2 regions of the Eubacterium maltosivorans genome follow, and region 2 is predicted to be linked to the other one. Evidence: riboswitches for the same ligand, from Rfam matches in the RefSeq annotation. Region 2 holds a riboswitch; the other holds the start of a gene.

Region 1 (4,790 bases), 1.1 Mb from region 2:
ATCGAAATCAATGAGGGTAACCGCCAATAAAATGGCCGCCACCGCAAACCCAACCACTGCCTGAAGCCCAAAATCATAGTGCCAGGCCATGAGCAGGGCCAGCAGCCCGCCGCATAGCTCGGTAAAGAAATACCGCGGCGCAATCTTCGCCCCACATTTCCGGCATTTTCCCCGCAGCCAAAGATAGCTGAGCAGTGGGATATTATCATAAAACGCAATGGGCTTGCCGCAGTTTGGGCAAAAGGACCGGCCCCTGGCAATGGAAATGCCAATGGGCACCCGGTAGATCACCACATTCAAAAAGCTGCCAATCATACAGCCAAAGATAAAGACAAAGGCATACAATACAAAATAGATTAAGGTTAAAGAATCTTCCAAAGATGAACCTCCAGGCTTTTTAGTGAATAGTTGATAATGGATAGTTGATAGTTACGGAACAAATTTGCTTTGCAAATTTGATTTGAATTCAAAATCACAGAGTGATTTTGTTCCTTAACTACTCACTATCAACTATCCACTGTTATTATCATTCGCTACTTGACGTCTGTTTCTCCTTTGTAGGCTGAAACTTCCTTCCCGTCAACCACAACGCGCTTTCCTGGTTCAATTATAACATTGATGTTATTTTTAATCATCTCAATTTTATCAATGGTACCGTCCCGGTTGTCGTCCACAATGGTCAGCTTTGTGACCCCTTCGTAGATGTTGTCTGGCCCCACCAGATCCCGAAGGTCGTTCGCGTCTGGTATGCGGTAGGGGTTTTCCGCTGTTTCGGCGGATTTAAACTCTGTGGCCCGTATCTGAGCCGCCAGGTAGATGGTTCTGGCCTCGGCAATGGCCGCGTCCTTTTTGGCGTCGTCGATAAAATGGAGGTACCCCGGAATGATGATCACTGCCAGCAGGGCAATGACCACAATGACGGTGATGAGCTCCATCATGGTGAAGCCGGAGGGGCTTTTGATGAGCATTTTAAGTTTGCGGCGAAGGGTCATGGGGGCACCTCTTTTTTAGTTGAGAGTTGACAGTGAATAGTGGATAGTTTTGGTGCAAATCCGCCGTGCGGATTTGATTCGATGCGGCCTGCGGCCGCTATTTAACTCCTTTTTGCTATGCAAAAAGGTTCCGAAACTATCCACTATCAACTGTCAACTATCCACTGTTTTTTCGGGATACGGGTTGGAGGGTTATTTTATTTTTGTGACTTCGGCGGAGCTTCCGACTGTGCTGCCACATAAACCTCTCTGGCTTCTGCAATGGCGGCTTTTCCTTTGGCGTCCTCCACAAACCCCAGCATGGCAGGGATGGTAAAGGCGGTTAAAATGGCCAGGATCACCAGCACCACGATCAGCTCGACTAAGGTAAAGCCCGAACGGGACTGCGCATTGTGCTTTAATCTTTGCTTTAGAAACTTCATTTTCCTGCCCCCTGTTCAGAAAATCGGAATCCTGCTGTGCCATTCTTCATTTTCCATTAAAAAACCCCTCCCGAAATCCTGAAAAGCAGTTGATCGTTGATAATGGACAGTTGATAGTTAATGTACAAATTGACAAAGGCAATTTGATCTAAATCAAATTTGCCGCGCAAATTTGTTCCAAAACTATCCACTATCAACGATCAGCTGTCCACTATATTTTGTTTTTCTTTCGGCAATAAAAAAAGCGCCTGTTAAAATGGGAGAAAAGGCCGGCTGCGGCGCTGCAAGCTCGGCCTTGATTATTTACTTTTTTTAAAAAGCAACAGGTATATCTTTATCTTTTACTAAACATTTATCGTTTTAATCTTTTTTAATTACTGCATTGCCACCGGATACCGTTTCATCAATCGTAACTGTGAATCCACCGTCTTTATATTCTACTTTTGTTATTCTCGAGCCATCACCTATTTTAATAGTCCATGTAGCACTTGCAGGGATATCGCTGTTTAATTTATCTTTTACAGCAGTAGCCGCTGGGCCAGTTCCAGTACTTGTAATTTCGGTACCATCCGCAAGCGTTTGTTCTGTAGCCACAGTTTGTCCTGCTAAGTACACTTCTCTTGCTTGTGAAACATAAGCTTTTCCTTTTGCATCTTCAATAAACCCCAACATCGCCGGAATCGTGAACGCTGCTAAAATTGCCAAAATAACCAATACAACAATGAGTTCAACTAAAGTAAAACCTTTCTGGTTTTTCTTCAGCTTGTTAATCATCTGAATCATTTACATCTCTCCTTTTATGTTCTCTTGTTTACCTTTAAATATAAACCTTTATTTTAACCGTCCGCGCCATGACGGTTATAAACATTGTCATTACTTGCCCCAGCAGTCCTTTTTGTTAAAGGCTGCTCAAAAAATAAAAACAGCCGGAAACCAAACAGGAGTTTTCGGCCATCCACCGTTTTGGCAGCTGGCTGTCATATCGGCCTGGAGCTGCCGACGTAGACCCTGTAGTTTTGCGCCACGGGCTTTCGCTCCGCTTTGCCTTTTGAACAATTCTATTCTACAACTGATTCGGACATTTGTCAAGAACTATAAAAACCAGTTACTTTTAAATATTCTAAAAGGTTCATGTCATTCACCATTAATACAGGTTTGCACACTTTTAAAACCATACAAATCTGCATTTTTCGCTTTTCTTATAGCTATAAGTTATTATAAATGCTGTTTCATTTACCACCAATATTAAACTAATGGTAAAAACAGCACAATTTGAGTAAAACACTCAATCTTTTTCAAAAATTTTTCAATTTTTTATTTCCTTAAATCATATTCAAATTTGATTGATTTTATTGCTTAACCGCACCATTATTCCGCAAAATATCCAGAAAACAGGCGCCACGGTCACCACAGAAATGTTGAAACAGGAAGCGGCCATATAAGCAGACACGCTGCAGACAAGCGGTATAAGCATGGGAGACTGCCGCCAGCTTTTAAAGCCCTGGTACAGCGTCGTCCCCTCAAAGGCCAGATAAGTAAAAGCCGCAGGGATTCCGCTGCTCACAGCAATGTGCAGGTACTCATTATGGGCACGGTCGATGACCAGGTGGTGTCCGGTCACCCTTACAATATCACGCTCAAAATACTGGCCCATCACCTTGCCCAGGGTCTCAATGCCAAAGCCGGTCAGGGGACGCAGCTTGATAAGCTCAAGGGTTTTTGACCAGATAAAAAGCCGGTATGATCCGCCCTTTTCCCAGTCGTTTCCCTTGATGATCTTCGACAAATCCGTAAAAACACTGAGAAACCGCGCGCCAAAACCTGTATTCACAAACAGGAAAATAAAGGTTAAAAGCACAAACACACCGCTCGCCACTGCGAAGCGGCGGCGGTTTTCTTTTTCTCTCAGCAGAAACACGCCCAGCAGCACAAACCCCAGAAAGCTGCCAATCCAAGCGCCGCGGGTATTGGTGCACAGCAGGCAGAAATAGACCAGCCCGCAGGGCAGAAGGTAAGCCCTTGGCCCTTTGATAAAGGCGTATAAGAGAATTGGCAGCGCCAATGTCAAAAATGAGCCCAGAAAATTAGGGTTGCCGATGGTAGCATAGGATGCGCCTGGGCCGCCGTACATTAAAGGGTCCTGTGGCTGAAAATCCAGCCCAAATTTCTGAAAGATGCCATAAACAGCCACACAGGATACGCCCACGGCGTATAACCGTACATGCCAGCGCTTAAAGGTATAGAAAAAAGCCCCCAGCATCATTAAAATACCATAAAACAAAATAGCGGAGTAGCTCTCCAGCCGAAAGGACCGCCCCTTAAGCGACAGCATGATATCCGTCGAAAAGGGAAGCGTGACGGTCACGCACAACAGGTACAGCAGCACAAGCTTTACCGGCAGCGGTATTTTGGGCTTCTCGCTAAAATATGCGGTAATGGGCCGCACATATAAAAGCAGCAGACCAAAAACCAGTACCTCAATGGTCATCAGCTTTGGCATATACAGGGTATCGCCAAAGGGCGGCACAATGATCAGCGGCACTGCCCCGGCAATAATGGCCAGTACTGTGGAGACTGCTGTTTGAAGTTCGAATTTTCTCATCGTTTTCCTCAACATCTGTTTTTTTAATTGTAGCATATTTTATTCATAAGCACCTCTTGAATTGTCAATTTTATATCTCTGCTTGCTACACCCCGCTAAAGGCGGATCTTTCTCAAGCTTTATTTGCTCAATTTACGGATGTCTCTAAAGAACTGTAGAAGCCTGGAAAGCTGGGCCCAACACACCAAAAGGCGCCGGCAATCACCGCCGGCGCCTTTTCGGGATTTCGGGATGTGTTTTAAAGACAATTAAGAATCGCTGAGTTTAACTTGTGGCACGTCTCAAAATAAGCTATAATAAAGTTAAATCATCTAAACAGGAGGCGATCATATGCTGGCATCAAAAGGTTACTATGACGGAAAAAATATTTTACCCCTTGAAAAGCTGCGCTTGAAAAAAAATCAGCTTGTTAAAATAACAGTTTTAGACGAATATGCCGATGAAAAGGAACTCGCACGATTAACGGCAAAAAAAGGTTCTTCAAGAGGGCTTTTTGCAAAATATGCCAATCCGCAGAAAATCGTTCAAGAAAAAAACGCATGGTCAAATGCTGTAAAGGAAAAGCATACCAATGACGATACTCTTTGATGCAAATGCCGTTCTTCGTTTTATTTTAAACGATAATGAGGAAATGGCAAATGAGGTAGAAGAAATTCTTCAAAAAGAAACGGTTTCCCTTAGCATCGAAGTTCTGGCAGAAATTGTATATGTTTTAGAGAAAGTTTATTCTGTTTCCCGAGAGGATATCTCTGAAGGACTTCTTTACTTTATTAA
Region 2 (4,790 bases):
GCCATCTGCAGTCCCCGGTATTGTGACGGCGGTGCTCTTAAGTATTGGCCGTGTGATCGGCGAATCTGCGGCGCTGCTGCTCACTGCGGGCACCGTTGCGCAGATTCCGGGAACGCTGCTTTCGCCGGGGAGCACACTGACGGTTCAGGCCTACTATGTGGCTAAAGAGGAAGGAAATATCGAACTGGCCTGTGCTATTGGTATTATTATTGTATTGATTGTCATTGTATTGAATATTTTATCAAGACTGGCAGCGGACAAGCTGGATGTTGCCCATAAAAAATAGACGAGGTTAAAATGGATAAGAAGAAAAAATTTGATGTGAAGGATCTGGATTTGTATTATGGTGATTTTCAGGCCTTAAAAAAAATCAATATTGATATTTATGAAAATGAAGTGACCGCTTTTATCGGCCCGTCAGGCTGTGGAAAATCTACATTTCTGCGCTGTCTGAACCGCATGAATGACTTAATTGACTCGGTTCGTATCGAGGGGACCCTGAATTTTGACGGTAAAAATATCTATGAAAAAGATACGGACGTTATCCAGCTCAGAACAAAGGTGGGCATGGTTTTCCAAAAACCTAACCCGTTTCCGATGAGTATCTACGATAATATCGCCTATGGTCCAAAATGCCAGGGCTTGAAAGATAAGAAGAAACTTGATAAAATTGTACACGACAGTCTGGTAGGAGCGGCTCTGTGGGATGAAGTCAGCGACCGTCTGGGCAAATCCGCCCTCGGCCTTTCCGGTGGGCAGCAGCAGCGTCTGTGCATTGCCAGGACCATCGCCATGCAGCCAGAGGTTATCCTGATGGATGAGCCAACCTCGGCCCTTGACCCAATTGCTACTTCAAAAATTGAAGATTTGATGGAGGAGCTTAAAAAGGACTACACCATTATCATCGTCACACATTCCATGCAGCAGGCTGCCAGAATTTCAGACAGAACCGCTTTCTTCCTTATGGGAGAAATTATTGAGTACAATGAGACAAATACTATTTTCATGAATCCAGAAGATAAACGGACTGAGGATTATATTACCGGCCGATTTGGTTGATAAAGGAGCGAATGATGCGAGAAGTTTATAACGAAGAATTAAAAACCATTAAGAATGAAATTTTATTGATGTCTTCCCAGGCAGAACGCATGCTGTCGGATTCGATTACGGCGCTGGAAGAACAAAATGTCAAGCTGGCCAGAAGCGTCATCAGCCGGGATGACATTGTGGATTTAAAGGAAATCCAGCTTCAGCAGATTGTCAGCGAGGTGATTGCGAGGCAGCAGCCCGTCGCAGGGGATTTGAGAAGACTTTCCTCCACCTATAAAATTATTACAAATCTTGAAAGAATCGCTGACCTGGCGGTGAATATCTGCCAAAAGGTGATCTGCCTGCGTAAGGAAGAGTACTATAAAAAACTGGACAATATCCCGCAGATGGCAAAGATGGTGGAAGATCAGCTTAAAATGTGTATTCAGGCTTATATTGACGAGGATATCAGCAAGATGGATGATGTGATCCGTTATGAGGATGAAATCGACCGTTTGAACAATACCCTGCACAGCGACTGCATCGCAGAGATCAACCAAAATCCGGAAATGGCGCTTCAGGCTATGAGCTTTTCTTTTATAGGGAGCCATTTGGAAAGAATTGGTGATCATGCCACTAATATTTTTGAGACCGTCTATTTTATTGTCACTGGAAATTATATGGATTTTAATGACTTAAATACAATCCCAGAGGACGAATAAACCATAGGTTTTATCCTGGACCAGAGTAGATTTTTGCGCTGGTCTTTTTTTTATTTATGCAAAATAATCAAAGAATCTTGACGAAAAGAATCGTGCTTGATATAATGAGGCATAATCTATACTGATTTTAATTTAATAACGTTTTTAATATGTAAAAAGGGCAAATCTGCTGAAAGGCAGAGACGCAAAACTAAAGGGCCTAAAGCCGTTAAACGACGATGGCAGCCAGTTGCTACAGCAATCCATGATTAGTAGGTGGATACCCCACGGCTGCGCCCTTTTGCAGCCGTTTTTTATTTTTAGAAACAGGATTAATTAAAGATCATTCATCAGAATAAGGAAAGGGAAAAGAACATGAAAAAATGGTTGGCTTGTTTTATGTCCGTTGTGATGCTGTTTGCGAGCTTTCCGATATCCATTTTGGCAGAGGAAACTGTACAGGAGACCTCCTCCGAAACTGCGGAAACGGATATTGTGACGGAAAATCAGGAAGAGGCCGGGCCAGAGGAAGCCTTGGAGGGCATCTCCTCTTTGGCAGATGAAGCTTCAGAGCCGCAGGCGGAAGATGAAAAAGACAGCATGATCCGCACTGGCGGATCCGCTGAACTTGTCGGGAATATGGAGGTGGAAATCCATTTTGCCCAGCCCAAGACAAAGCTGCTTGAAACCGCTGTCCTGACACTGGCTTCCGATGACGGCACCGTAAAGGAAATCCTATTAAAAGATATCGTAAATGAAAAAATCTTAACTGATTTTGGCGGCAGGAGCATTCAGTACAAAACCTTGCTTTTTGATAAAGCTTCCGATAACGGGGAGAGCAGCAATGTTTTTTACGATGCACAAAACCCAGATGCAAAAATTTATTTTGCCAATGTCAATTTGTATAATCTGCCAGTCGGCGACTATACAATAACTGTTTCGGATATGGGGATAATCCCTGTGCAGGCACGGGTACGCCTTGAGGGAAGCTCGAAACGTGTCGAGTTTATGGACGGTGCAGTTTTAGCTGGAGACGTAGATAGTAACGGTATTATTGACGATGCCGACTACGACGCTGTCATGAAAAAGCTGGGCTCCTCCGAAACCGATTATGATCTTAATGGAGATGGACTTGTCGATATTGTCGATCTGGTCTATCTGCAGGAAAATATGGGCGAGGCCTATGATGCCGAAAAGGTACAGATCAGTGATACGTCCCCGATTGTGGATCCGGGAAATGTGGTCATTGAAAAAAATGTATCCAATCCTGTCGTGGTTAAAAGCGGTGATATTGCTCAGCTTTTCAGCACGGCTTCTGACCAGGCAGCATCAGTCCAGTTCGCCAAAGAGGATGAAGGTGTGATTTCTGAGGAAGCGCCGCTGGAGATTCCGCTTGTCATGCAGGAACCCGTCAAGGCAACAGAACTGCGGATTGCCCCCAATGAACTAGGCCTTGAAAATGCGCCCAGAAGGGGACGTGTTGAGGTGGTCGATGAATTCGGGGAAAAAGAAACCCATAGTTTTGACCTCCAGGACAAAGTGGATTATCTCTTTTTAACCGATGAAGCTTCCCCGTCGACCATTGTCATTAATTTGGATAAACAGGTAGCCATCAAAAAGGTTACCATCTTTGTGACAGAGACCAATAAGGCGAGCAGCAATCTTGCGGAAATCTCAAAAGTTGAATTTTTAAATAATACCAAGGATAAAATCGTTGAGCAGGTTACGAGCATACCTGCAAATGTCAAAGTGGTTTCTGGCAACGAAAGTCTGACGGTCAGCTGGGAGGCACAGCCCAATGTAACCGGCTATGAAGTAAAGATGAGTTTTACAAACCCTAAAACCGGTAAAAATGAGACTACGCTGACTGCAGTGGATGGAACTTCTCTGACAATTAACGATTTAATCAATTTTGTGGCATATAAAATTTCAGTACAGTCGGTTAACCGTTCCGAAAGCGGAAATTGGGAAAGTGGTTTCAGTGCTCTGGTTATCGGAACGCCAATGCCAACCTCAGTGCCTGAAAGGCCAGAGGGTATAACCTTAAAAGGCGGATACCGCCAGATCACTGTCAATTGGGAAAAACAGAAAAATTCTACCGGATATAATGTCTATTACCGTGAAAAAGGGATGGGCGACTATATAAAGGCCGGGGATTTGAGCGGCACCAGCTATGTAATTGAAAACCTTAAGGACCAAGCTGAATACGAGGTCTATCTGACAGGCTATAACGCTATTGGAGAAGGCGCAAAATCGCCGGTATACACCTGCGCGACCGAGTCCATTGATCCGCCGGTCACTTCGAACTATAAGCTGATTAACCGGGCCGGAGAGGTGAACCAGCCGACTGCTCACATCAAAGATGTCACATATCCTTATTTAAAGGAGAGTGATTACGAGAAAGCTTTTGATAAGTTTGATATTGTAGATAATGATTACACCTCATACTGGAACTATGGCGGCTGGAACGCTGGCGGCTGGGCCGGCGCCCTGCAGGCACCGGTCGTTGAATTTGACCAGTCTTATGAGATGAATGATATTGTGCTGGTGCGTGGCGAAGGCGAGCCGAGCACTTACAATGCTTATATGAAAATCCGATGGTGGGATGAAAAAGGACAGGCTCACGACCTGAATATCGGCAATAATTTTGCGGTTCAGTCTAAAAAAAGCACGAACGGCAAAGAATATTACCGTATCCGCCTAAACGAAAAAATTAAGCCTGTCAAAATTCAGATTAACCCGGCGCTTTATTGGGCTGGCGCGCCAAATGCACGCTGCCGGATTTCAGAAATAAAATTTTATGAATATGATAGTTTGGCAGATGAGACAAATGCCCTGTTTGTGGATGATTTACATGTGGAGCTGAAAGACAGCATAACGATGGAATATGTTGATAAGCTTATTGAGCGGGCCAATACGCCGGACCCTGTCAGCGGTGAATTTCATCCGGATAAGGATTCCATTCTTTCTGAGCTGACATTGGCAAAGGCTATTTTGAGCGAAACAAACATCGACGATACCATGCTTGTGGACCAGAATGTGTCAAACGCTAAAAATGGA

The links. Region 2 has a riboswitch for cyclic di-GMP ahead of CPZ25_RS05915 (M60 family metallopeptidase). Riboswitches for the same ligand answer to the same signal wherever they lie in the genome.
Region 1: another riboswitch for cyclic di-GMP. It lies ahead of CPZ25_RS10905 (type IV pilin protein); the one in region 2 lies ahead of CPZ25_RS05915 (M60 family metallopeptidase).

Annotation. Positions count from the first base shown of each region.
Region 1 covers NZ_CP029487.1:2,274,352-2,279,141, forward strand. Annotated here, with positions in the region: gene CPZ25_RS10890 (prepilin peptidase) at 1-378, opposite strand, end outside; gene CPZ25_RS10895 (type IV pilin protein) at 534-992, opposite strand; gene CPZ25_RS10900 (type II secretion system protein) at 1,190-1,414, opposite strand; gene CPZ25_RS10905 (type IV pilin protein) at 1,775-2,197, opposite strand; cyclic di-GMP riboswitch class I at 2,377-2,470, opposite strand; gene CPZ25_RS10910 (O-antigen ligase family protein) at 2,748-4,016, opposite strand; gene CPZ25_RS10915 (hypothetical protein) at 4,347-4,604, shown strand; gene CPZ25_RS10920 (PIN domain-containing protein) at 4,588-4,790, shown strand, end outside.
Region 2 covers NZ_CP029487.1:1,193,419-1,198,208, reverse strand. Annotated here, with positions in the region: gene pstA (phosphate ABC transporter permease PstA) at 1-286, shown strand, start outside; gene pstB (phosphate ABC transporter ATP-binding protein PstB) at 298-1,059, shown strand; gene phoU (phosphate signaling complex protein PhoU) at 1,071-1,751, shown strand; cyclic di-GMP riboswitch class I at 1,901-1,988, shown strand; gene CPZ25_RS05915 (M60 family metallopeptidase) at 2,106-4,790, shown strand, end outside.